Regions from separate parts of the Streptomyces sp. NPDC046203 genome, predicted to be linked through region 2. Evidence: riboswitches for the same ligand, from Rfam matches in the RefSeq annotation. Region 2 holds a riboswitch; each other region holds the start of a gene.

Region 1 (7,899 bases), on a different contig from region 2:
GACAGGGATGCCTTCTGGCTGAGGGCATCCGATTTCAGATGGTTGCTGGTGGCGCGGTAGACCTCGACCGACTCGTGGTCGGTGAGATGCAGGCGTGCGCGGGTGGCTTCGATCGTGACGGTGTCGGCACCGGTGGCGAACGACATCAGCATGAACGGGCCGTCCATACCCGCGTGCGCCCCGGCGCTCAGCGGCACCCCGAGCCTCCGAAGGCGGCTCGCGGCAAAGGAGTTGGCACGGCTTCAGCAGCTCTAGACTCCTGGGCTCCCCGATCTGCCCCATCGCCGGGCCTCAGGGGTTGGAGCCGCGGTCCCGCGAGCTCCAGACGATCATTCCCGACCACGTGGAGGTTGTTCCGATGCCCGAGAAGGTCACCAAGGAGAAGGTGCTCGTCTACGTCGTGCGCGACGGGCGGCTGCTGGTGTTCCGGCACACCGACTACAGCTATGAGGAGGTCGGCATCCAGGTCCCGGCCGGCAGCATCCGCCCCGGGGAGACCCCGGAGGCCGCCGCTCTGCGGGAGGCCCGTGAGGAGACCGGCCTGAGCGACTTCAAGATCGTGCGCAAGCTCGGCGAGACCGAGTACGACATCAGCCCGTACCGGTTCGAGATCCAGCACCGGCACGTCTTCCACCTGGAGCTCACCGAGCCCACCCCGGAGCGGTGGATGAGCCAGGAGGACCACGACGGCGAGCAGGAGCCCACCCGCTTCGAGTGCTTCTGGATCCCGCTGGAGGCCGCTCACATCCTCCAGTCCGGCCAGGGCGCCCTGCTGGGACGCCTGTCCGACTGAGTCTTGACCGGTCACGGCAGCGAGGGAGGCAGCCGATGCACCGCACCACCGGACAGCACCACCCGATCGACCGGCTCTACCGGAGCCTGGAGCCCGAGGACACCAGCACGGCGGTGTCGGTGATCGTCAAGCTGCGCGGGGAGACCTGTGACATCGACTGCCCCCACTGCTACGAGAAGCGCAAGGAGGCCCGGCGGAGCCCGGATCAGCGCCGACCGGATCGGGCAACTGGCCCGGCTTTTCCGGGGCCGCCCGCTCGCCGTCGAACTCCACGGCGGGGAGCCGCTGACCGCCGGCCGAGCCCCGGGCCGGCCCGCCACTGTCCGCTGATGGGGTCTGCGGTGAGGCAGCTCCCCCGTCGGCCGGGTTCTCGTCGACGACGTGCTGGGCCCCGTTACGGCTCCGGGGCCCGGCCCCCCCACCCGGGAGGGCTCAGAACGCCGGGCGTTCCGGGTCCAGCAGGGCCAGGCCCTCCCGGGGTGAGGACGCCTCCGCGAAGTGCCGGCGCGGGATCCGCCCCGCCCGGTAGGCGAGCCGACCCGCCTCGACCGCGTGCCGCATCGCCCCGGCCATGAGCACCGGGTCCTGGGCCCGGGTCACCGCCGAGGCGAGCATCACCGCCGCGCACCCCAGCTCCATCGCGAGGGCCGCGTCCGAGGCCGTGCCCGCCCCCGCGTCGAGGATCACCGGCACCCCCGCCGCCGCCGTGATCAGCTCGAAGTTGTGCGGGTTGCGGATGCCGAGCCCGGAGCCGATCGGCGAGCCGAGCGGCATGACCGCCGCGCAGCCCGCGTCCTCCAGCTTCCGCGCGAGCACCGGGTCGTCATTGGTGTACGGCAGCACCGTGAATCCGTCGTCCACCAGCGTCTCCGCCGCGTCGAGCAGTTCCACCGGGTCCGGCAGCAGGGTCCGCTCGTCGGCGATGACCTCCAGCTTGATCCAGTCCGTGCCGAGGGCCTCCCGGGCCAGCCGCGCCGTCAGCACCGCCTCGCCCGCCGTGAAGCAGCCGGCGGTGTTCGGCAGGACCTGGATGCCCCGCCGTTCGAGGACGGAGAGGACGGAGCCGCGCACCGTCGGGTCGAGGCGGCGCATGGCGACCGTGGTCAGTTCCGTACCGCTCGCGACCAGGGAGCGGTCGAGCACGTCGAGGCTGGGCGCCCCGCCGGTGCCCATGACCAGGCGCGAGGAGAACTCCCTGCCGCCGAGCAGGAACACGTCGTCGGACATCGCGCTCAGCCTCCCTGGACCGCGGTGAGGATCTCCACCCGGTCGCCCTCGCCGAGCCGGGTCGCCGCCCACTGGCCGCGCGGGACGACGGTCTCGTTGACGGCGGCGGCCACGCCGGAGGGGGCCGGGGTGAACTCGGCGACCAGCTCCGCGAGGGCCGTCGGCCCGGCCAGCGTCCGGGCCCGGCCGTTGACGGTCACGGCCACGGAAGTGCCGGAAGCCGTGCCGCTGCCGGAACCGCTGTCCGTACCGCTGTCGCTGTCCGTACCGCTGTCGGTCTCGGTGCCGGTGTCGGTGTTCATGCGTACTCCAGGGAGGTGGGCGCGAAACGGCGGGCGGTGAACGGGCGCGCTTCCTCGGGCAGCGAGCCGCTGGTCAGCGCCTCGGCCAGGGCGTCGCCGGTGACGGGGGCGAGCAGCACCCCGTTGCGGTGATGCCCGGTCGCCAGATGCAGTCCGGCGAGCGCGCTCGGGCCGAGCAGCGGCGCGTTGTCGGGGGAGCCGGGCCGCAGCCCGGCACGGGTCTCGGTGAGCGGCAGCTCGGTGATGCCGGGCACCAGCTCATGGGCGTCGCGCAGCAGCTCGTACACCCCACCGGCGGTCACCGTGGTGTCGAAGCCCTGCTCCTCGGTGGTGGCGCCGACGACCAGCTCGCCGTTCTCGCGCGGCACGAGATAGACCTGGCTGCCGCGGACCATCGCGCGCACGGTCCGGGACAGGAACGGCGCGTACGCGGGCGGCACCCGCAGCCGCACCACCTGCCCCTTCACCGGCCGGACCGGGGGCACGGCGTGCGCCGGCACGCCGTCGAGCCGGCCGCTCAGCGAGCCCCCGGCGAGCACCACCTGCCCGGCCGCCGGCGCGCTGCCGTCGGCGAGGACCGCGCCCGCGGCCCGGTCCCGCACCACCGTGAGCCGCTCGGCCCGCGCCCGGTGGAACACCACCCCGGCCCGCTCGCACGCCACCAGCAGCGCGTCCGTGAGCCGCCGCGGATCGACCTGGTGGTCGCCGTCCACCCGCAGCCCGCCGCGCACCCCCGGGGCCAGCATCGGTTCGAGCCGCCGGCATTCGCGGCCGCTCAGCCACTGCGAGACGAGCCCGCAGCGGTTCTGGAGCGCGTGCAGTTCGCGCAGGTGCGCCCGGTCGTCGGCGTCCAGCGCGACGGCGAGGGTGCCGCAGGCGCGGTAACCGACGTCCAGACCGCCGGTGGCGTCGGCGAGTTCGGCGACGAACCCGGGATAGCGGCGCGCCGAGGCGAGGTTGAGACCGAGCAGGGTCTCCTCGCCGTAGTGGAGTTCGGTGACGGCGGCGAGCATGCCGGCCGCCACCCGGGCGGCCCCGCCGCCCGGTTCGGGGTCGGCCACGGCGGTGCGCAGCCCGCGCTGCGCGGCCCGCCAGGCCGTGACCAGGCCGATGATTCCGCCCCCGATGACGAGGACGTCGACTGCGGCTTTGACCGCGGCCGTTCCGGAAGTACGCGACATGGGCGTCCAGCCCCTCCCTTCGCCGGCATGACCCGGATCAGGTTCGTACGGTCGGAGGCCGGTCAGCCTCCCTCTCAGCCCGGTGCGTCCGGGCTCCCGCGAGTGCTCTACGGCCGCCACACTAGCCCTCGTCCGGGGCGCGCCACAGGGCGCCTCCGGCCACCCCCGGGAACTGACGGCATGTCAGGTGGGTCCGGTGCGTAGGGTGGCCGGGTGAGCGAGCAGAAGCAGGTACCCCACCACGTCGTGATCGCCGGTGCCGGGATGGCGGGCGTCCAGACCGCCGTCGCCCTGCGCGAACAGGGCTTCACCGGCCCCGTCACCCTCATCGGCGCCGAGCCGCACCAGCCCTACGACCGGCCCCCGCTGTCCAAGGCCGTGCTCCTCGGCAAGGCCGAGGACTCCGCCTTCGACATCGACTTCGACTCCCTCGGCGTCGAACTCCGCCTCGGCGTCGAGGTCACCGGGCTCCGCCCGGCCGACCACGAGATCGACACCGAGGCCGGCCCCGTCCCGTACGGCACCCTCGTCGTCGCCACCGGCGCCCACCCGCTCACCCTGCCCGGCGGCGAGGGCGTCCCCGGCGTCCACCTGCTGCGCACCCTCGACGACGCCGGCCGCCTCGGCGCCGTCCTCAAAGAGCGGCGCGACGTCGTCGTGGTCGGGGCCGGCTGGATCGGCGCCGAGTTCGCCACCGCCGCGCGCGAGGCCGGCTGCGCCGTCACCGTCGTCGAGGCCGCCGACCGGCCGCTGGCCGGCGCCCTGCCCGCCGAGGTGACCGTGCCCATGGCCCGCTGGTACGCCGAGAGCGGCGCCGAACTCCGGCTCAACGCGCGCGTGGAGCACATCGAGCCGGGCCGGGTCGTCCTCGCCGAGGGCGCCGGGCGCTCCGGCGAGCGCACCGCCCTGCCCGCCGACGCCGTCGTCGTCGGCATCGGCGCCCGCCCCGCCACCGGCTGGCTGGCCGGCTCCGGCGCCGCCCTCGACCCGGACGGCGCGATCACCGCCGACGACCGGCTGCGCACCTCGCTGCCCGACGTGTACGCGGTCGGCGACTGCGCGTCCTTCCCGTCCGCCCGCTACGGCACCCGGCTGCTCGTCCACCACTGGGACAACGCCCTCCAGGGCCCCCGTACCGTCGCCGCCGACATCGTCGCCGAGACCGCGCGCACGGCCGCCGCGAGCGTCGGCGCGGGCGAGGGCGAGGGGGACGGGACCGATGCGGGGGATTCGGGTGCGGGTGCGGGTGCCGGGGTGCCGTCGCCCGCGCCGTACGACCCGGTGCCCTACTTCTGGTCCGAGCAGTTCGGCCGCTTCGTCCAGTACGCCGGCCATCACGCCGATACCGACACCCTGCTGTGGCGCGGCGACCCGGCCGAGCCGGCCTGGAGCGTGCTGTGGCTGCGCGACGGCGCCGTCCGCGCCCTGCTGGCCGTCGGCCGTCCGCGCGACCTCGCTCAGGGCCGCCGGCTGATCGAGAGCGGCGCCGAGGTCGACCCGGCGAAGGCCGCCGACCCGGCCGTCCCCCTGAAGGCGGCACTCCGGTAGGGCCCGACTACCGGCTGTCGGTCCGAGATGGCACGCTTGTCCCGTGACCGAGATTGACGCAAGAACCGATGCTCTCGTCCCCTCCTGGCTCTACCTCCCCGACATCGCGGAGCTCCTCGACATCGAGGTGACGCGCGTCCGGCAGATGGTCAAGGAGGGCCAGCTCATCGCCGTACGCCGCGGCGAGAACAACGCGCTCCAGGTGCCCGCCGCCTTCATCCAGGACGGCAAGGTGGTCAAGGGCCTCGTCGGGCTCCTGACCCTCCTCAAGGACGACGGCTTCTCCGACGAAGAGATGCTGGAGTGGCTGTTCACTCCGGACGAGAGCCTGCCCGGCACCCCCGCGCAGGCCCTCGCCGAGAATCGCGGCACGGAGGTGAAGCGCCGCGCCCAGGCGCTCGCCGTCTGACCCGAGAAGCCCGCACATCCGCACCCGTACGTCCGGGTGTCCGTACGCCCGTACGCGTCCAGCCGGACGTGTGCGGGCGTACGGCGCGCGGACGCCGGGCCGGCCCCGCTCCGGCCGGCCGGTCCGGCACCATCCGAGGGGGAGAAGCTTTTCCATGGAGTCCGCACCGCCCATGCCGTCCGCGCCAACCACACAGTCCGTGTCGGCCGCACTTTCCGCCCGGCCCGTGCCGTCGCCCCGCACCTCGCCCCGCACCCCGCCCCGCGACCGGCTCGCCGCCGCCCGGCTCTACCTGTGCACCGACGCCCGCAAGCGCCAGGGCGACCTGCCGGACTTCCTCGACGCCGTGCTCTCCTCCGGCGTGGACGTCGTCCAGCTCCGCGACAAGGGCATGGAAGCCGGTGAGGAACTGGACCATCTGGCCGTCCTCGCCGACGCCTGCCGCCGCCACGGCGCGCTCCTCTCCGTCAACGACCGGGCCGACGTCGCCCACGCCGTCCGCTCCGACGTGCTCCACCTCGGCCAGGGCGACCTGCCGGTGCCCGCCGCCCGCGCGATCCTCGGCGACCAGGTGCTGATCGGCCGCTCCTGCCACGCCGAGTCGGAGGTGGCCGCGGCCGCCGCCGAACCGGGCGTCGACTACTTCTGCACCGGGCCCTGCTGGCCCACCCCCACCAAGCCCGGACGGTATGCCCCGGGCCTCGGCCTCGTCCGGTACGCGGCCTCCCTGGCCCAGGACCGGCCCTGGTTCGCCATCGGCGGCATCGACGAGACCAACCTGGACCAGGTGATGGACGCGGGCGCCCGCCGGATCGTGGTCGTCCGCGCGCTCACCGAGGCCACCGACCCCGCCGCCGCGGCGGCCGCCCTCGCCCGCCGCATCCGCGAACGCGACCCGGCGCGCGAGACCGCCGCGCCGGTCGCCTGAGTCGCGTAAGGCGTCCGGGCAAGGCGTCGGGTAAGGCGTCGGGTAGGGCGTCCGGGCAAGGCGTCGGGTAGGCGTCGGGCAAGGCGTTCGCGCGGGCCCGGGGAGGGCTCTTCGGGGGTGCCAGCGGGTGGCGGGACGGTGTCCGCAGCCGCATCCGCCGGTTGTCCATTAAGCGGACATGCCCCCGCCGCACCCCGGGCCCCGTCTAACCTGCCGGTATGGCCCTTGGTACCGCTTCCGTCCGTCCGGACCGTGCGCGCACGGTCCGCGACATCCTCGCCTCCGGTGGCACCTCGTACTCCTTCGAGTTCTTCGCGCCGCGCAGCGAGAAGAGCGAGCAGAGCCTCTGGAACGCCATGCGCCGCATCGAGGCGGTCGCCCCGAGCTTCGTCTCCGTGACGTACGGCGCCGGCGGCTCCACCCGCGGCGGCACCGTCAAGGCCACCCAGAAGATCGCCGCCGACACCACGCTCACCCCGGTCGCCCATCTGACCGCGGTCGACCACTCCGTCGCCGAACTGCGCAACGTCCTCGGCCAGTACGCCGACGTCGGCATCCGCAACATGCTCGCCGTCCGCGGCGACCCGCCGGGCGACCCGCTCGGCGACTGGATCGCCCACCCCGAGGGCGTCCACTACGCGGCCGACCTGGTCCGGCTGATCAAGGAGTCCGGCGACTTCTGCGTGGGCGTCGCCGCCTTCCCCGAGATGCACCCGCGCTCCACCGACTGGGACACCGACATCCGCCACTTCGTGGAGAAGTGCCGGGCGGGCGCCGACTACGCCATCACCCAGATGTTCTTCGACCCGGAGGCGTATCTGCGACTGCGCGACAGCGTGGCGAAGGCCGGCTGCGACACGCCGATCATCCCCGAGGTCATGCCCGTGATCAGCGTGAAGACCCTGGAACGGCTGCCCTTGCTGAGCAACGCGGCCTTCCCGGCGGACGTCAGGGACCGCATCCACGCGGTGAAGGACGATCCGGCCGCTGTACGCTCCTTGGGGATCGAGTTCGCGACCGAGTTCTGCGCGCGGCTGCTCTCCGAGGGTGTCCCCGGACTGCACTTCATCACGCTCAACAACTCCGTGGCGACGCTCGAGATCTACGAGAATCTCGGACTGCACCAGCAGTCCTGACCGGCCCTACCCGCCCTTACCCGCGGCGGCGGCCGAAGGAGAGGGGCGGGCATGGGGTGGACGGTCCTCTACATCGCGTTCGGAGTGGTGGCGCTCTGGCTGCTGGGTGAAGTGCTGCTGCAGTACAAGGCGCGACTGCGCTGGCGTCTGCTCGCCTTCGGCGGCTTCCTCGGCGTGGTCCTCGGCGTGCTGCTGCCGTCGGTGCTGGTGATCGTCATCGGCGCCCTCGCCTTCGCCACCGGCCAGATCCTCGTCACCCTCTCCTTCCGGCGTGGCTTCTCCACCGGCTGGGCCATCGGCGGCAAGCCGGGCGCCAGCCGCCGCCGCAGGGCGGGCGGCGGCAAGAGCCGGGAGAGCGCGACCCTGGAGGTCAGC
Region 2 (7,899 bases):
TGGAGGCGGAGCGGGCGGCCAACGACGGCGCGTACCTCCAGTTCCTGCGGGAGCGGAACATGTCGGTGGGCCTGTACGCCCTCGACGCGGGCGCGCTGGACCCGCAGCAGCCGCACCGGCAGGACGAGGTGTACTTCGTCGCGAGCGGACGGGCCTCGATCACCGTCGGGGACGAGACGACGCAGGTCGCGCGGGGCAGCGTGGTGTACGTGCCGGCCGGGGTGCCGCACCGCTTCCACCACATCACCGAGGATCTGCGGGTCCTGGTGGTCTTCTCCCCGCCGGAGGCGTGATCCGGCTGGTCGCGGGCCTGGCCGCCGAGGCGGTCACCGGGGTGGTCTCAGGGTCGGCACCCTGATTCACCGGGCAGCCCCTAGGGGTCGGATCAGGGAAGAGCGAGGGCCGGGCGGCCCCCGCTCGGGTGGTCGGCGCCTCTAGCATCGAAGGTGTCCGGCACGGTGGGTGCCGGCGGGCCACCGGGCCCGAAGAGAAGGCTTCGGCTCCGGGCTCTTCAAGACTCTTCCGAGATGAGGTAAGCGCAATGGCGGTGAAGGAGATTCTCGCGGGGATGCCGTGGTGGGTGAAGTGGATCGCCATACCCGTCATCGCTCTGGCCGTGTTCGGCGGTCTGATCACCACGGTCCTGAGCTTCGTGATCGGCGTGGTGTTCAAGGTGCTGCTCTTCGTGGCGCTGGTCGGCGGTCTGATCTTCGTGGTCCGCCGGGTCACCTCGGGCGGCTCGCGCGGGGGCTGGTGACACCGACGGCTCCCGGCCGGCCCCATCGGACCGGCCGGACCGCCGGGATCGATGGGACGGACCGGACCGGCGGGATGGACCGGACCGGCGGTGAGACCGGCTAGCACGGGCTCTTCGTCGGTTCGATGCCTCCGTCGGGTTTTAGCCCGGCCGGGGGAACGCGCAGGTTGAAACGGGGGTACCCGTGTGACCTGCCATTAGAGTGGAAATCCTCTGCCGCTCCCGGAAGTTCAGGTCTCGGCCTTTACGGTTCCAGGCCGCGGCGGGCGCGCGGGGGAGGCCCCCGCGGGCGGGTGCGACGCACTCGTCGACACGCCTGGGGGTGACCTGTGGCCACTGCTTCGCAGCCCGCTGCTCCTACCCTGATCGGCTCAGTACAGCGGGCCCTGAGACTGCTGGAGGCCGTGGGCTCCCACGGGGACGGGGCCCCCGCCAAACAGCTGGCACGCGAAGCGGGACTGTCGCTGTCCACCGCGTACCACCTGCTCCGCACCCTGGCGCACGAGGGCTATCTGCGCCGTGAGAAGGGTGTCTTCCTCCTCGGTGACGCCGTCGGCCTACTGGCCGGCGGCGGTGCTGTGCAGAATCGTCGCACCAAGATCGAGGAGTCGCTCGCCCACTGGCGCGACACCATCGGGGTGCCCCTCTACTTCGCCCTCTACCGCGAGGGCGAGATCGAACTGGTCTCCGTCGCCGACGCTCCGGCCTCCCCGGCCGTCGAGGAGTGGGCCGACTTCCGGGAGACCGGCCACGCGCACGCGCTCGGACAGTGCCTTCTCGGTCAACTCGATCCGAAGAGCCGTCAAGAACATCTCGACCGTCACCCGGTCCGAACCCTCACGCCGTATACGGTGCGTAGTCAACATGAGCTTCTGGACCGTTTGGGTGGAATAGGGCGAATGGAGCCCCTGGTGGAACGCCAGGAATATGCGCTCGGCACAGTCTGTGGCGCCATCCCCATCACCGTGGGCTCCACGGCCGCCGCGCTGGCCCTTTCCCTGCCGCTGCACCAGGAAGAACGGTTGCTGCCCGCAGTCGAATGGCTACGCAATGAGGTCGGAGCGCTCTTCTCCTCCCTCGCCCTCTCTATCAGTATCTGAAAAATCACTCCTTGTGATCTGCTAGCGCTTACAGCACGATTGCGTCAAGAGGGCCATGGTGGATCATTCCTGGCCGTTTCGACCACAGCTTTCACCAAGCCTGCGTACACAACTGCCCATCCGATGCGGGGTACATGATGCGAGAGACGGTTCAGGCCGAGGTCCTGATGAGCTTCCTCGTCTCCGAGGAGCTCTCCTTCAGGATCCCGGTGGAACTGCGATACGAGACCGGTGACCCCTACGCGGTGCGGATGACGTTCCATCTCCCCGGGGACGCGCCCGTGACCTGGGCATTCGGTCGAGAACTCCTGCTCGACGGGATCAACGGACCCAGCGGGGACGGCGACGTGCACATCGCGCCGACCGACCCCGACGGACTGTCCGATGTCATGATCCGGCTCCAGGTCGGTGGCGACCGCGCCCTGTTCCGGGCGAGTGCGCCACCGCTGGTCGCCTTCCTCGACCGTACGGACAAGCTTGTCCCGCTCGGTCAGGAACGGACACTCGGCGACTTCGAGGACCACCTGGAGGCGGCACTCGGACGGATTCTCGCCGAGGAGAACGCGGGCTGAGCCCGCGCCCGGAGTGGTGTCACTTGGCCCGGCGCCGCCGACCGCCGCGGCCTTTCCGACCGCTCCACCCCGCCGGCCGTCCCACCGGCTGTCCCCCTTCCCGTTCCGCCGGCGCGTCCCCGGCGCCCGGCCGGTCCGCCGACACCACGAGCGCCGCGAGCGCGGTGGTGACCGGGACCGACGCGACCAGACCGATCGACCCGACCAGGGTCCGCACGATCTCCTCCGCGACCAGCTCACTGTTGGCCACCGTGCCCACGCTGCTCTGGGCGATGGAGAACAGCAGCAGCAGCGGCAGCGCCGCGCCCGCGTAGGCGAGCACCAGGGTGTTCACCACCGAGGCGATGTGGTCACGGCCGATCCGGATGCCCGCCCGGTACAGCGCCCGCGGCCCCATGGCCGGGTCCGCCTGGTGCAGCTCCCAGACCGCCGACGTCTGGGTGACGGTCACATCGTCGAGCACGCCGAGCGAGCCGATGATGATGCCGGCGAGCAGCAGACCCGACATGTCGATGTCCGGATAGAGACCGTGGATGAGACCGGTGTTGTCGTCCGTGTTGCCGCTCAGCGAGGCCCAGTCGATGAAGAACGAGCCGAGCAGACCGATCAGCAGCAGGGAGACGAGTGTGCCGAGCACCGCCACCGAGGTGCGCGCCGACAGACCGTGACACATGTAGAGCGCGATCAGCATGATCGCGCTCGATCCGACGACGGCCACCACCAGCGGATTCGATCCCTCGATGATCGCCGGCAGGATGAACATGGTCAGCAGCGCGAAGCTCACGACGAGCGCGATCAGCGCCATCACCCCGCGCATCCGGCCGACGAGCACGACGACCAGCGCGAAGATGCCGGCGAGCACGGCGAGCGGCACCTTCCGGTTCACATCGGTGACCGAATACTGGAGTTCGCGCGGTGCGTCCGGCGCGTACGCGACGATCACCCCCTGCCCCTGGCGGAGCTGGCGCGGTGCGTCCGGCGGGACGATCTCGGTGAAGGTACGGCCCTTGTGCGGACCCGTCGTGACCTCGACCGTGGCCTTCGCGCACAGCTTCTCCGCGGCGCTCGCCGCCGCGCCGTCCCCCGGGGCCGGCTCCCCGGCGCCCGGTGCCTGGGCGGCGTTCACGTCCTTGCAGTCGAGGTGCGCGACCGAGACGACCCTGCCCTGCTCGGTCTGCCGGTCGAAGCCGACCCCCGTGCGATGGTGCGCCGGGGCGCTGCCCGGCCACAGCATCACCAGGCCGACGACCACGGCCGCGGCGAAGGGGACGAGGACCGCGGCGATGACCTTTCTCAGGTGCAGGGAGACGGGCGCGGCCGGCCCGTGGTGGTGGCTGTGACCCTGTGAGGGGCCGTGCGGATCGGGGGCGTGGGGCGTCGGGTTCACCGGTCGATCATCCCAACAGGGCCCGAGGCCCACTGTTCAGCGCGCCAGAGATGGCGCTAGCGTGGTGACGCCTTTGCACACGCGGGAGCTCGGAGCACCGGGCTGAGAGGGCGCTGACGATTCGCTGCGCCGACCGCCGAACCTGTTACCGGGTAATGCCGGCGTAGGGAGATTCGGTCATATGACCATTCAGGATGCGCACACCCCTGCCTCCGATCGGAACGAGCGGCAGGAGCGCACGCCGGGCTGGCACAAGGGATACGTCGAGGGCTCCCGCCCCGACATCCGGGTGCCGGTCCGCCAGGTGCACCTCACCAACGGCAACGACGTCACGCTGTACGACACCTCCGGCCCGTACACCGACCCCGCCTTCGACACCGATGTCCGGCGCGGTCTGCCGCCGCTGCGGGAGAACTGGATCACCGGCCGGGGCGACACCGAGGCATATGCCGGTCGGCCCGTCCGCCCCGAGGACGACGGCATCAAGCACACCTCGCCGCGCGGCGGGCTCAGGAACCTCGACGCGGTGTTCCCCGGCCGTCCCCGGCTGCCGCGCCGGAGCCGGACCGGGCGCGCGGTGACGCAGCTCGCGTACGCCCGGCGCGGCGAGATCACGCCCGAGATGGAGTTCGTCGCCCTCCGGGAGAACGTCTCCCCCGAGGTCGTACGGGAGGAACTCGCGGCCGGCCGGGCCGTTCTGCCGGCCAACGTCAACCACCCGGAGATCGAGCCGATGATCATCGGCAAGCGGTTCCTGGTGAAGGTCAACGCCAACATCGGCAACTCCGCGGTCACCTCCTCCATCGAGGAGGAGGTCGAGAAGATGACCTGGGCGACGCGTTGGGGCGCCGACACGGTCATGGACCTGTCCACCGGCCGCAACATCCACACCACCCGCGAGTGGGTGCTGCGCAACTCCCCCGTCCCGATCGGCACGGTGCCGCTCTACCAGGCGCTGGAGAAGGTCGACGGCCGGGCCGAGGAACTGACCTGGGAGATCTACAAGGACACCGTCGTCGAGCAGGCCGAGCAGGGCGTCGACTACATGACGGTGCATGCCGGTGTCCTGCTGCCGTACGTGCCGCTGACCGCGCGCCGCAAGACCGGCATCGTCTCGCGCGGCGGCTCGATCATGGCCGCCTGGTGCCTGGCGCACCACCAGGAGAACTTCCTCTACACGAACTTCGAGGAGCTCTGCGAGATCCTGGCGGCCTACGACGTCACGTACTCGCTCGGCGACGGTCTGCGGCCCGGCTCGATCGCCGACGCCAACGACGAGGCGCAGTTCGCGGAGCTGCGCACGCTGGGCGAGCTGAACCGGATCGCCCGGCGGCACGACGTACAGACGATGATCGAGGGCCCGGGACACGTCCCGATGCACAAGATCCGCGAGAACGTGGAGCTCCAGCAGGAGATCTGCGACGAGGCGCCGTTCTACACGCTCGGCCCGCTCACCACCGATGTCGCTCCGGCATATGACCACATCACCTCGGGCATCGGCGCGGCGATGATCGCTTGGTGGGGCACGGCGATGCTCTGCTACGTCACCCCCAAGGAGCACCTGGGCCTGCCGAACCGGGACGACGTGAAGACCGGCGTCGTCACCTACAAGATCGCCGCGCACGCGGCGGACCTGGCGAAGGGGCACCCCGGCGCGCAGGCGTGGGACGACGCGCTGTCGGACGCGCGGTTCGAGTTCCGCTGGGAGGACCAGTTCAATCTGGCCCTCGACCCGGACACGGCGCGGGAGTTCCACGACGAGACGCTGCCGGCGGAGCCCGCGAAGACGGCGCACTTCTGCTCGATGTGCGGGCCGAAGTTCTGCTCGATGAAGATCAGCAGGAGCATCACCGAGCAGTTCGGCGGGGATGCTCCGGCGGCGAGCGACGAGGAGATCGCCGCCGGGATGCTGCGGAAGTCCGAGGAGTTCGCGGCGTCGGGCAACCGGGTCTATCTGCCGATGGCGGACGGCTGACCGACCTCCTGCACCGTCTGACAGGCTGACCGGCCGGCGGGCTGATCGAGCGGCCCGCCGGCGACCGGGCGACCGGCTGATCGACGGCGGACGGCCGGTGATCAGCCGGGGTCGTGCCCCGGCGCGCCGAGGTCCGGCCCGGTGAAGCCAGGGCGGGTGAAGTCGGGTCCGGTGAAGTCCGGGGCGCTGGAGGCGGACCGGGGGAGGCGGCCGGTACCCGGAGCCGGGTGCACCGGGTCCTCCTGGGCCTCCGGGTTCCCCCGGTGTTCGTCCGGGATCGGTGGCAGGGCGCGGGCGTCGCGGAGGAAGGGGACGATCCCCCGGTCCCGCAGCGCCCGGCGCCAGGCCTCCTCGGCGCGCGCGGTCTCGTCGTCGGCGGTCGTGGTCGTGGTCGTGGCCGCGGTGGGGGTGGGGGTGGGGGTGGGGGTGGCGGCCGGATTCCCGGCCTGGGCGGTTCCGTTGCGCAGGGCCGTGATCACCAGGGCCATCGCCCCGCACAGCAGCCCGGCCGCCGCGCCGGCGCCGAAGTACAGGCCCGTGGTGAGCAGGGTGTCCGCGAAGGCGGGAGCCGGTTCGACGAGCCGGAGGACCGCCCCGGCCAGGAGCAGGATCGTGGCCGCCGTGCCCGCGAGGAGGGGAGCGAGGACGGTGAGGGCGGTGACGAGCTCCGTCCCGCGCGCGTGGGCGGGGCGCATTGCCGTATCGCCGCCTCCGTGGACGGAACGGGCCTGCTCACCGGCCTGCTCATGGGCCTGTTCACCGGCTCGTGTACGGGCCCGGGCCTGTTCGCGCACCCGTATGAAGTGGTCGTACTCGGTCGCGGCGGTGGTCGTGATCGGTTCCACGGCCTCCAGCGCCCGTGCGCGCAGCTGCGCGACGGTGGGCCGGGCGGCTCCGGCCGGGCCGGGGACATCCCTGCCGGGAACCTCCGCGCCGGCCAGGGCGTGCAGCACGTCGTCGAGGGTCTGTTCGAAAGCGAGGCGGTCTTCGGTCAGCAGATGTGGGGCCACGTACATGCGCATCCCCCGATGCTCCGTGGGGGCCAAAACCGGCCGGAAAAGACTGCCGGTCGGGCGGAAACGGAGGAGGACCCGCCACGGAGGCACCGGCCGGGAGCACGTGGCGTGTGGTGGCGGGGCGTCCCGGGGTTCGGATTCCCCGGGTGCGTACGGTTATGCCTCAGGCGGGCAGGGGGAGTTGGACGACCAGTAGCTTTCCGGCCATGGTCACTCCGCCGTCCATCGCGATGGCCAGACCGTCGGCGTAGACGTGCGGGCCGTCGACGACCGGGCGCTCGTCCTCCCCGCCGTCCTCCGTGCCGACCTGGCCGAGGAGGTACGGGATCGGGCTGTGACCGTGCACGATCCGCCGGCCGCCGTACGTGGCGAGCAGCTCGCGCACGGCGCCCGGGCCGCTCGCCTCGTCGCGGAAGGCGAAGCGCTTGGTGAACTTCCGGAAGAGGTCCCAGACCTCGTCCGCGTCGTTACGGGTGAGGATCTCGTGGACAGTGTCGTTGACGTCCTCGATGTTCGCGCCGTAGTCGAGATACGCGGTGGTGTCCGAGTGCAGGAGCAGGTGGTCGTCCTCCGCCACGACGGCGTCGAGCCGGGACATCCACTGGAGGTGGACGTCTTGGAGGCGGTCCATGTCGTGCTTCTGGCCGCCGTTGAGCAGCCAGGCGGCCTGGAAGGTGGCGGTGCCGGCGCCGGAGTTGACCGGCGTGTCGCCGAAGCGCTTGGCGCCGATCAGCAGCAGCTCGTGGTTGCCCATCAGGGCCTTGCAGTAGCCGCCGGCGGCCGCGGCCTCGGCGGACAGCCGCATCACCAGGTCGATGACGCCGATGCCGTCCGGACCCCGGTCGGTGAAGTCGCCGAGGAACCACAGCCGGGCGTTGCCCGCGGCCCAGCCGCCGTTCTCGTCGATGAGGCCCTGGGCGCGCAGGGCCGCCACCAGCTCGTCGAGATAGCCGTGGACGTCGCCCACGACATAGAGCGGGCCGCGGCCGTCGGAGGCCTGGGCGTCGGGGCGCGGCAGCGGATCGACGTGCACCTGGACGGTGTCGCCGCGGTTGATGACCGGCAGGTCGCGCTCGGTGGGGGTGTACCCCT
Region 3 (7,899 bases), on a different contig from region 2:
GTACCGAAGAGCGCGCGCAGTTCGACGACCAGCCGTTCGCGCAGACCTCGGTCGAGCTGGCCGAGCGGTTCGTCGAGCATGAGCAGCCGAGGGCGGGGCGCGAGGGCGCGGGCGAGGGCCACGCGCTGCTGTTCGCCACCGGAGAGCGCGGACACAGCACGCCGACCGGCGCCGGGCAGACCGACGAGGTCGAGCAACTCCTCGACCCGGGCGGCCTGTTCACCCTTCGCCACCCCGCGCATCCGCAGCCCGAAGGCGACGTTGCCGGCGACGTCGCGCTGCGGGAACAGCTGGTGGTCCTGGAACATCAGGCCCACACCGCGCCGGTGCGTGGGCACCGCCGTCTGGTCGACGCCGCCGAGCAGGACCCGCCCGCCGTCCAGCGGCTGGAGTCCGGCGACGGCCCGCAGCAGCGTCGACTTGCCGCTGCCGCTGGGCCCGAGCACACACACGATCTCGTGCTCGGCGACCTCCAGGTCGACCGCGTCGAGGACGGCCCGGCCGCCGAACCGTACCGTCGCACCGGCGAGCGTCAGCATCAGAACTCCCCCGTCGTCCGGTCGGAGCGCAGCCGTTCGAGCAGCAGCAGGGACACCGCGCACACCACCATCAGGATCGTCGAAAGGGCCATGGCCTGGCCGTAGTTGAGGTCGCCGGGCCGGCCGAGCAGCCGGGCCACGGCGACCGGCAGGGTCGGGTTGTCGGGGCGGGCGATGAACACCGTCGCGCCGAACTCGCCGAGCGACACCGCGAACGCGAACCCGGCGGCGATCAGCAGCGCCCGCCGCACCAGCGGCAGATCGACCTCGCGCCACGCCCGCCACGGCGACGCCCCGAGCACGGCGGCGGCCTCCCGCAGCCGGTCGTCCACGGCCCGCAGCACCGGCAGCATGATCCGTACGACGAACGGCACCCCGACCAGCGCCTGCGCGAGCGGGACGAGGATCCAGCTGGCCCGCAGATCCAGCGGCGGCTCGTCCAGGGTGATGAGGAACCCGAAGCCGACGGTCACGGCGGACACCCCGAGAGGCAGCATCAGCAGCGCGTCGAAGCCGCGCACCAGGCGCCCGGAGCCGCGCCGGGTGAGCGCGGCGGCGGCGAGACCGCCGATGGCGACGGCGATCGCGGTCGCGGCGAGCGCGTACTGGAGGGAGTTGACGAGAGTGTCGGTCATCGGCACGAGGAAGGTGCCGCTGTCGTCGACGGACTGCAGCGCCCGGTAGTAGTCGAGCCCGTACCCGTCCGGGGTGGCGAAGGAACGCTCGACGAGAACGGCGAGCGGGGCGAGGATCAGCAGCGCCACCGACAGCAGGACGCCGCCGAGCAGCGCCCGCTGCCCGGCGCCGCGCGGCCGGCGCGCGGTCCGCTCCGCCGGGACCAGCCGCAGCGCGGTCTCCCGGCGCCGCACCATCCGGGCGTGCACGGCGAGGATCGTGCCGACGGCCGCGAACTGCACGAGGGTGAGGACGGCGGCCGTGGACAGCTGGAGCCGGTCGGCGGTCTGCCGGTAGATCTCGGTCTCCAGCGTCGAGTACGCGGGGCCGCCGAGGATCTGCACGATGCCGAAGGAACTCGCCGTGAACAGGAACACCATGAGCGCGGCGGAGGCGACGGCCGGTCCGAGCGCGGGCAGGGTCACCCTCCGCCAGGCCCCGAACCGGGACGCGCCGAGAACCCGCGCGGCCTCCTCCTGGCGCGGGTCGAGCTGCGCCCACAGACCGCCGACGGTGCGGACGACGACCGCGTAGTTGAAGAAGACATGGGCGAGGAGGATCGCCCACACCCCGTTGTCGAGCCGCAGGCCCCACAGCTCGTCGAGCAGTCCGCGCCGGCCGGCCAGAGCGAGGAACGCCGTCCCCACCATCACGGTCGGCAGCACGAACGGCACGGTGACGACGGCGCGCAGCAGCCGTTTGCCGGGGAATTCGAGCCGTGCGAACACATACGCGCCGGGCAGCGCGACGAGCAGGGTGAGCGCCGTGGAGGCGACGGCCTGCCACAGCGTGAACCACAGCACGTCGAGGATCTCCGGCCGGGTCAGCGTCTCGCCGAACCCGCCGAACGCCCACGCGCCGTCCGGCCGGAGCCCGCGCCCCACGATGGAGGCGACGGGCCAGGCGAAGAACAGCGCGAAGAACGCGACGGGCAGCAGCATCAGCCCGAGCCGCGCCGCGTTGCCCCCACCGCCCCCGCGCCCCGGGCTCGCCGGGGCGGTGGGGGTGACCGGAATCTCCGGGGCCGCCGGAGCCTCGGAGGCCGCCTGGCTCTCCGGGCTCTCCGGGCTCATCGGCCTCTCCGGGGTTACTTCAGGACGAGCGAGGTCCACTGCTGAATCCACGGGTCGCGGTGGTCGGCGATCTTCTTCGGGTCCATCGTCTCCGGCTTGTCGACGACCGCGCCGTGCTCAGTGAACAGGGCGGGCAGCGTCGCGTCCTTGGCGACCGGGTTGACGAACATCTGGAGCGGCATGTCGTCCTGGAACTTCTTCGAGATCAGGAAGTCGAGGAGCGCCTTGCCGCCCTCCGGGTTCCGCGCCCCCTGGAGCAGACCCGCGAACTCGGTCTGCCTAAAGCAGGTGCCGGTGGACACCCCGGTCGGCGCGGTCTTCGGCCGCGGGTCGGCGTACAGCACCTCGACCGGCGGGGAGGAGGCGTAGGAGACGACGAGCGGGCGGTCGCCCTTGGCCTTCTTGCCGCCGGCGGAGCCGGAGAACTCCTGGTTGTAGGCGAGCTCCCAGCTGTCGACCGTCTTCACGCCGTTGGCCTTGAGCTTCTTCCAGTAGTCGGCCCAGCCGTCGTCGCCGTAGCGGGCGGCGGTGCCGAGCAGGAAGCCGAGGCCCGGGGAGGACCGCTCGGGGTTCTCGATCACCAGCAGATCCTTGTACGCGGGCTTCGCCAGGTCGTCGAAGGTCTGCGGCGGCGCGAGCTTGCGGCCCTCGAAGTACGCCTTGTCGTAGTTGACGCAGACGTCGCCGGTGTCGATCGGGGTGACCCGGTGCTCCGCCTTGTCGAGCTGGAGCGCGTCGGGAATCCGGTCCAGGCCCTTGGCCTCGTACGGGGTGAAGATGCCGTTGTCGAGGGCGCGGGACAGCAGGGTGTTGTCGACGCCGAAGAAGACGTCGCCCTGCGGGGAGCCCTTGGTCAGGATCTCCTTGTTGACGGCCGCGCCGGCGTCGCCGCTCTTGAGGACCTTGACCGTGTAGCCGGTCTGCTTCGTGAACGCGGCGAGCACCTCCTTGGAGGCGCTGAAGGAGTCGTGGCTGACGAGCGTGACGGTCTTGCCGGCCGTACCGGCCCCGTCCTCGGTGGTGTTCCCGCCGCACGCGGCGAGGGTGGTGACCCCGAGCGCGCTCACGAGCGCGACGACGGCCGGCTTCCGGCTGCTCATCTTGGTGTGCACTGGTTTTCCTCCTGGGTGTGACCAGGAAGAGACGCGGCCCTGCCCGCTCCGGGGATCCGGGCGCGGGCAGGGCGCAACAGCTCGAGTCTCGTCCGAACTTCCTACCCAGAATGACCTGGGCGAGGTTCAGAGGGTCTGCGGTCCCCCGGCCGTCGGCCGGTCACCGCACTCTCAGCGCTGTGGCGCTCCCCTGTCGGAATATGCAGATGTGTTCGAACCCAGCGTACTAGGCACGTTCCCCGCCGGGGCGGGAACCCGGACATGAGCCCGAGCCGGAATCCGGACCGGGGTTCGGACCTGGGGACCTGGACCCTGGCGGCCCGCGCGGGGGCTCAGCGCTCGGAGGCGGCGAGCTGCCCGCAGGCGCCGTCGATCTCCTGGCCGCGGGTGTCGCGGACGGTGACCGGCACGCCGTGGGCGGCGATGGCCTCGACGAAGGCCCTCTCGTCCTCGGGGCGGGACGCGGTCCACTTCGAGCCCGGCGTCGGGTTCAGCGGGATGAGGTTGACGTGCACCCGCTTGCCCTTGAGCAGCCGGCCCAGCAGGTCGCCGCGCCACGCCTGGTCGTTGATGTCGCGGATCAGCGCGTACTCGATGGAGATCCGGCGGCCGGACTTCTCCGCGTACTCCCAGGCCGCGTCGAGGACCTCGCGGACCTTCCAGCGGGTGTTGACGGGGACGAGGGTGTCGCGCAGCTCGTCGTCGGGCGCGTGCAGCGACACCGCGAGGCGGCACTTGAAGCCCTCGTCGGCGAAGCGGTGCATCGCCGGGACGAGACCGACGGTGGAGACGGTGATGCCGCGCTGCGACAGGCCGAGGCCGTCGGGCTCGGGGTCGGTGAGCCGGCGGATGGCGCCGACGACCCGCTTGTAGTTGGCGAGCGGCTCGCCCATGCCCATGAAGACGATGTTGGACAGCCGGGCCGGTCCGCCGGGGACCTCGCCGTCGCGCAGGGCGCGCATGCCGTCGACGATCTGGTGGACGATCTCCGCGGTCGACAGGTTGCGGTCGAGTCCGGCCTGGCCGGTGGCGCAGAACGGGCAGTTCATGCCGCAGCCGGCCTGCGAGGAGATGCACATGGTGACCCGGTCCGGGTAGCGCATCAGGACCGACTCGACGAGGGTGCCGTCGTGCAGCCGCCACAGGGTCTTGCGGGTGGTGTCGTCGTCGCAGGAGACGTGCCGGACCACCGACATCAGGTCGGGCAGCAGCTCCCCGGCCAGCTTCTCGCGGGAGGCGGCGGGGATGTCGGTCCACTCGGCCGGGTCGTGCGCGTACCGGGCGAAGTAGTGGGTGGACAGCTGCTTGGCGCGGAACGGCTTCTCGCCGATCGCGGCGACCGCTTCCTTGCGCTCGGCGGGCGACAGGTCGGCGAGATGCCGCGGGGGCTGCTTGGCCCCGCGGGGGGCGGTGAAGGTCAGTTCTCCGGGAAGTGGACGGGCCACGGCGGGCGTCTCCTCAAGACGACGAGGTCCGACGTCCCCACGGTGGCGGGGAGTACGAAGGGCCCGCGGCGACACGCCACAGGCCCTTCCAGCGTACCGCTGTCGTCCGTCAGCCGGTGCCCACGAAGAGCGCGAGCAGCAGCCACACCACCGGCGCCGACGGCAGGAGCGAGTCCAGCCGGTCCATGATGCCGCCGTGCCCGGGGAGCAGGGTGCCCATGTCCTTGATACCGAGGTCCCGCTTGATCATCGACTCGCCGAGGTCGCCGAGCGTGGCGCTGGCCGCGACCGCGAGGCCGAGCAGCAGGCCCTGCCACCAGACGCCGCCGTCGATGAGGAACTCCATGCACAGCGCGCCCGCCGCCATCGTGAAGCCGATGGCACCGGCCAGGCCCTCGCGGGTCTTGCCGGGGCTGATGCGCGGGGCGAGCTTGTTCTTGCCGAAGCGCCAGCCGACCGCGTACGCGCCGGTGTCGCTGACCACGGTGAGCAGCAGGAAGGTCAGCACCCGCCACGGGCCGTCGTCCGGGGTGAGCAGCATCGTCACGAACGTGGCCAGGAAGGGCACGTAGAACAGGGCGAAGACGCCCGCCGTGACGTCCTTCAGATAGCCCTCGGGCGGTTCGGTCATCCGCCAGACGAGGACGGCGAGCGCCGTGAGGGCGGTCGCCACCCAGGCGCCTTCGGCACCCCGCACGTATCCGGCGACCACCATGGCGGCGCCGCCGACGGCGAGCGGGATCAGCGGGGCCTTGATCTCCTTGCGTTCCTTCAGCCGGGAGGTCAGTTCCCACAGGCCGACGACGACCGCCAGGGCGACGACGCCGACGAAGACCGGCTTCCAGATGAAGAGGGAGGCGATGATGACGGCGCCGAGGCCGACGCCGACTCCTATCGCCGCGCCCAGGTCACGGCCCGCGCTCTTCTTCTGCCGCGGCTGCCGCCGGGGCGGGGGCGTGGCCGCCGGCGGCTGGGAGGGGCTGGACATGGGCTCCTGCGGGTGCTCGTGCGCCGGCGGCGTCTGGTCGTGGAACGCGGGCTGGTGGAACCCCGGCTCTCCGGGATCCGGCTCGGGCGGCGACGCGTGCGCGTAGGCCGGTGCCGGCTGCGCCGGATCGTACCGGTGTCCCGGCGCGTGGCCGGGCCCGGGTCCGTATCCGGGGCCGTATCCGGTGCCGTATCCCGGTCCGGGGACGTACCCCGACTCCTGGCCGTGGCTCCGTCCGTGACCATGACCATGACCGTAGTCGTGGTCCGAGCCGTGGCTCTGGTCCTGGCCGTAGCCGTGGGCCATGGCCTGGCCGTGGCGCTGTTCCGGTGCCCGGCCCGTTCCCTGGGCGGGTCCGTACGCCGGCCCCGGTCCCGTTCCCCGAATGACCCCCGGCTCCTCGGGGAACGCCGGACTCCCGGGGAATCCGGCTCCCTGCGGGAGACCGTGGCCGTGCGGAGCGGCGGGGGCCGCGTACGGGTGATCGGCCGCCGGGGGACCGCTCGGGTGAGCGGTCCCCCGGCCGTGAACGTCCTGGTCGTCGCCGGCGGGCGCCCCCGACACGACGGGCAGCTGCCGCGTCCGTGTCGTCGGGTGCGCCTCGTGGGCGTGGGCGGGACCCGCCGGGGCAGGCCCCTGGCCGGGCCCCGGTCGGCCGTATCCGGCCGGGGCCCTCCAGGATGAGTCGTTCACATCAGACCTCGAGGAGCTCGGCTTCCTTGTGCTTGAGCAGCTCGTCGACCTGCGCGACGTACTTCGCGGTGGTGTCGTCGAGCTCCTTCTCCGCGCGGCGGCCGTCGTCCTCGCCGACCTCGCCGTCCTTGACGAGCTTGTCGATCGTCTCCTTGGCCTTGCGGCGCACGGAGCGGATGGAGATCTTGGAGTCCTCGGCCTTGCCCTTGGCGACCTTGATGAACTCCTTGCGGCGCTCCTGCGTCAGCTCCGGGAAGACCACACGGATGATGCTGCCGTCGTTGCTCGGGTTGACGCCGAGGTCCGAGTCGCGGATGGCCTGCTCGATGTTGCGCAGCGCGCTCTTGTCGAACGGGGTCACCACGGCCATGCGCGGCTCCGGCACCGAGAACGACGCCAGCTGATTGATCGGGGTGATGGCACCGTAGTAGTCGGCCACGATCTTGTTGAACATCGCCGGGTGCGCACGGCCGGTGCGGATCGCGGCGAAGTCCTCCTTGGCGACCACGACGGCCTTCTCCATCTTTTCCTCGGCCTCGAGGAGGGTCTCTTCGATCACCACTTGCTCCTGCGTGTCGTCGCGTTGTGTCCTGCACGGTGTACGACCGGCAGGGCTCTGTCCATCCCCCTCGCGGGGACCGTCCCCCTCATGGGGGTCAGTCCCCTCGCGGGGTGGTTCCCGGTTCGGGTCAGGCCCGGGTGCCCTGGTCGCTCACGAGCGTGCCGATCTTCTCACCCTTCACCGCGCGGGCGATATTGCCTTCGGTGAGCAGCTCGAAGACGAGGATCGGAAGGTTGTTGTCCCGGCACAGGGTGATGGCGGTGGCGTCGGCGACCTTCAGGTCGCGGGACAGCACCTCGCCGTACTCCAGCGCGTCGAACTTGACCGCGTCCGGGTTCTTCTTCGGGTCGGAGTCGTAGACACCGTCCACGCCGTTCTTGCCCATGAGCAGGGCTTCGGCGTCGATCTCCAGGGCACGCTGGGCGGCCGTGGTGTCGGTGGAGAAGTACGGCATGCCCATGCCCGCACCGAAGATGACCACGCGGCCCTTCTCCAGGTGGCGCACGGCGCGCAGCGGGATGTACGGCTCGGCGACCTGGCCCATCGTGATGGCGGTCTGGACGCGGGAGTCGATGCCCTCCTTCTCCAGGAAGTCCTGGAGGGCGAGGCAGTTCATCACGGTTCCGAGCATGCCCATGTAGTCGGAGCGTGCCCGGTCCATGCCGCGCTGCTGGAGCTCGGCACCGCGGAAGAAGTTGCCGCCGCCGATGACGATCGCGATCTCCGCGCCGTCGCGCACGACCGCGGCGATCTCGCGCGCGATCGCGTGCACCACATCCGGGTCGACTCCGAGGCCGGTGCCTCCGGAGAAT

Evidence for each region. Region 2 has a riboswitch for thiamine pyrophosphate ahead of thiC (phosphomethylpyrimidine synthase ThiC). Riboswitches for the same ligand answer to the same signal wherever they lie in the genome.
Region 1: it holds a riboswitch for thiamine pyrophosphate, as region 2 does, so the genes downstream of both, thiO (glycine oxidase ThiO) here and thiC (phosphomethylpyrimidine synthase ThiC) in region 2, are expected to answer to the same signal.
Region 3: it holds a riboswitch for thiamine pyrophosphate, as region 2 does, so the genes downstream of both, ABZ990_RS03600 (thiamine ABC transporter substrate-binding protein) here and thiC (phosphomethylpyrimidine synthase ThiC) in region 2, are expected to answer to the same signal.

Annotation. Positions count from the first base shown of each region.
Region 1 covers NZ_JBEYZX010000009.1:54,406-62,304, forward strand. The annotation lists gene ABZ990_RS10285 (Scr1 family TA system antitoxin-like transcriptional regulator) at 1-197, opposite strand, end outside; gene ABZ990_RS10290 (NUDIX domain-containing protein) at 359-793, shown strand; gene ABZ990_RS10295 (thiazole synthase) at 1,226-2,020, opposite strand; gene thiS (sulfur carrier protein ThiS) at 2,026-2,322, opposite strand; gene thiO (glycine oxidase ThiO) at 2,319-3,503, opposite strand; TPP riboswitch at 3,501-3,613, opposite strand; gene ABZ990_RS10310 (FAD-dependent oxidoreductase) at 3,717-5,051, shown strand; gene ABZ990_RS10315 (Rv2175c family DNA-binding protein) at 5,095-5,460, shown strand; gene thiE (thiamine phosphate synthase) at 5,687-6,388, shown strand; gene metF (methylenetetrahydrofolate reductase [NAD(P)H]) at 6,607-7,524, shown strand; gene ABZ990_RS10330 (hypothetical protein) at 7,576-7,899, shown strand, end outside.
Region 2 covers NZ_JBEYZX010000007.1:101,284-109,182, forward strand. The annotation lists gene ABZ990_RS08405 (cupin domain-containing protein) at 1-293, shown strand, start outside; gene ABZ990_RS08410 (DUF5326 family protein) at 542-757, shown strand; gene ABZ990_RS08415 (helix-turn-helix domain-containing protein) at 1,087-1,857, shown strand; gene ABZ990_RS08420 (SsgA family sporulation/cell division regulator) at 1,995-2,429, shown strand; gene ABZ990_RS08425 (YibE/F family protein) at 2,449-3,816, opposite strand; TPP riboswitch at 3,888-4,003, shown strand; gene thiC (phosphomethylpyrimidine synthase ThiC) at 3,998-5,791, shown strand; gene ABZ990_RS08435 (hypothetical protein) at 5,893-6,813, opposite strand; gene ABZ990_RS08440 (metallophosphoesterase) at 6,971-7,899, opposite strand, start outside.
Region 3 covers NZ_JBEYZX010000003.1:71,537-79,435, forward strand. The annotation lists gene ABZ990_RS03590 (ABC transporter ATP-binding protein) at 1-539, opposite strand, end outside; gene ABZ990_RS03595 (iron ABC transporter permease) at 539-2,155, opposite strand; gene ABZ990_RS03600 (thiamine ABC transporter substrate-binding protein) at 2,302-3,387, opposite strand; TPP riboswitch at 3,480-3,601, opposite strand; gene rlmN (23S rRNA (adenine(2503)-C(2))-methyltransferase RlmN) at 3,732-4,844, opposite strand; gene ABZ990_RS03610 (phosphatidate cytidylyltransferase) at 4,954-6,138, opposite strand; gene frr (ribosome recycling factor) at 6,527-7,084, opposite strand; gene pyrH (UMP kinase) at 7,215-7,899, opposite strand, start outside.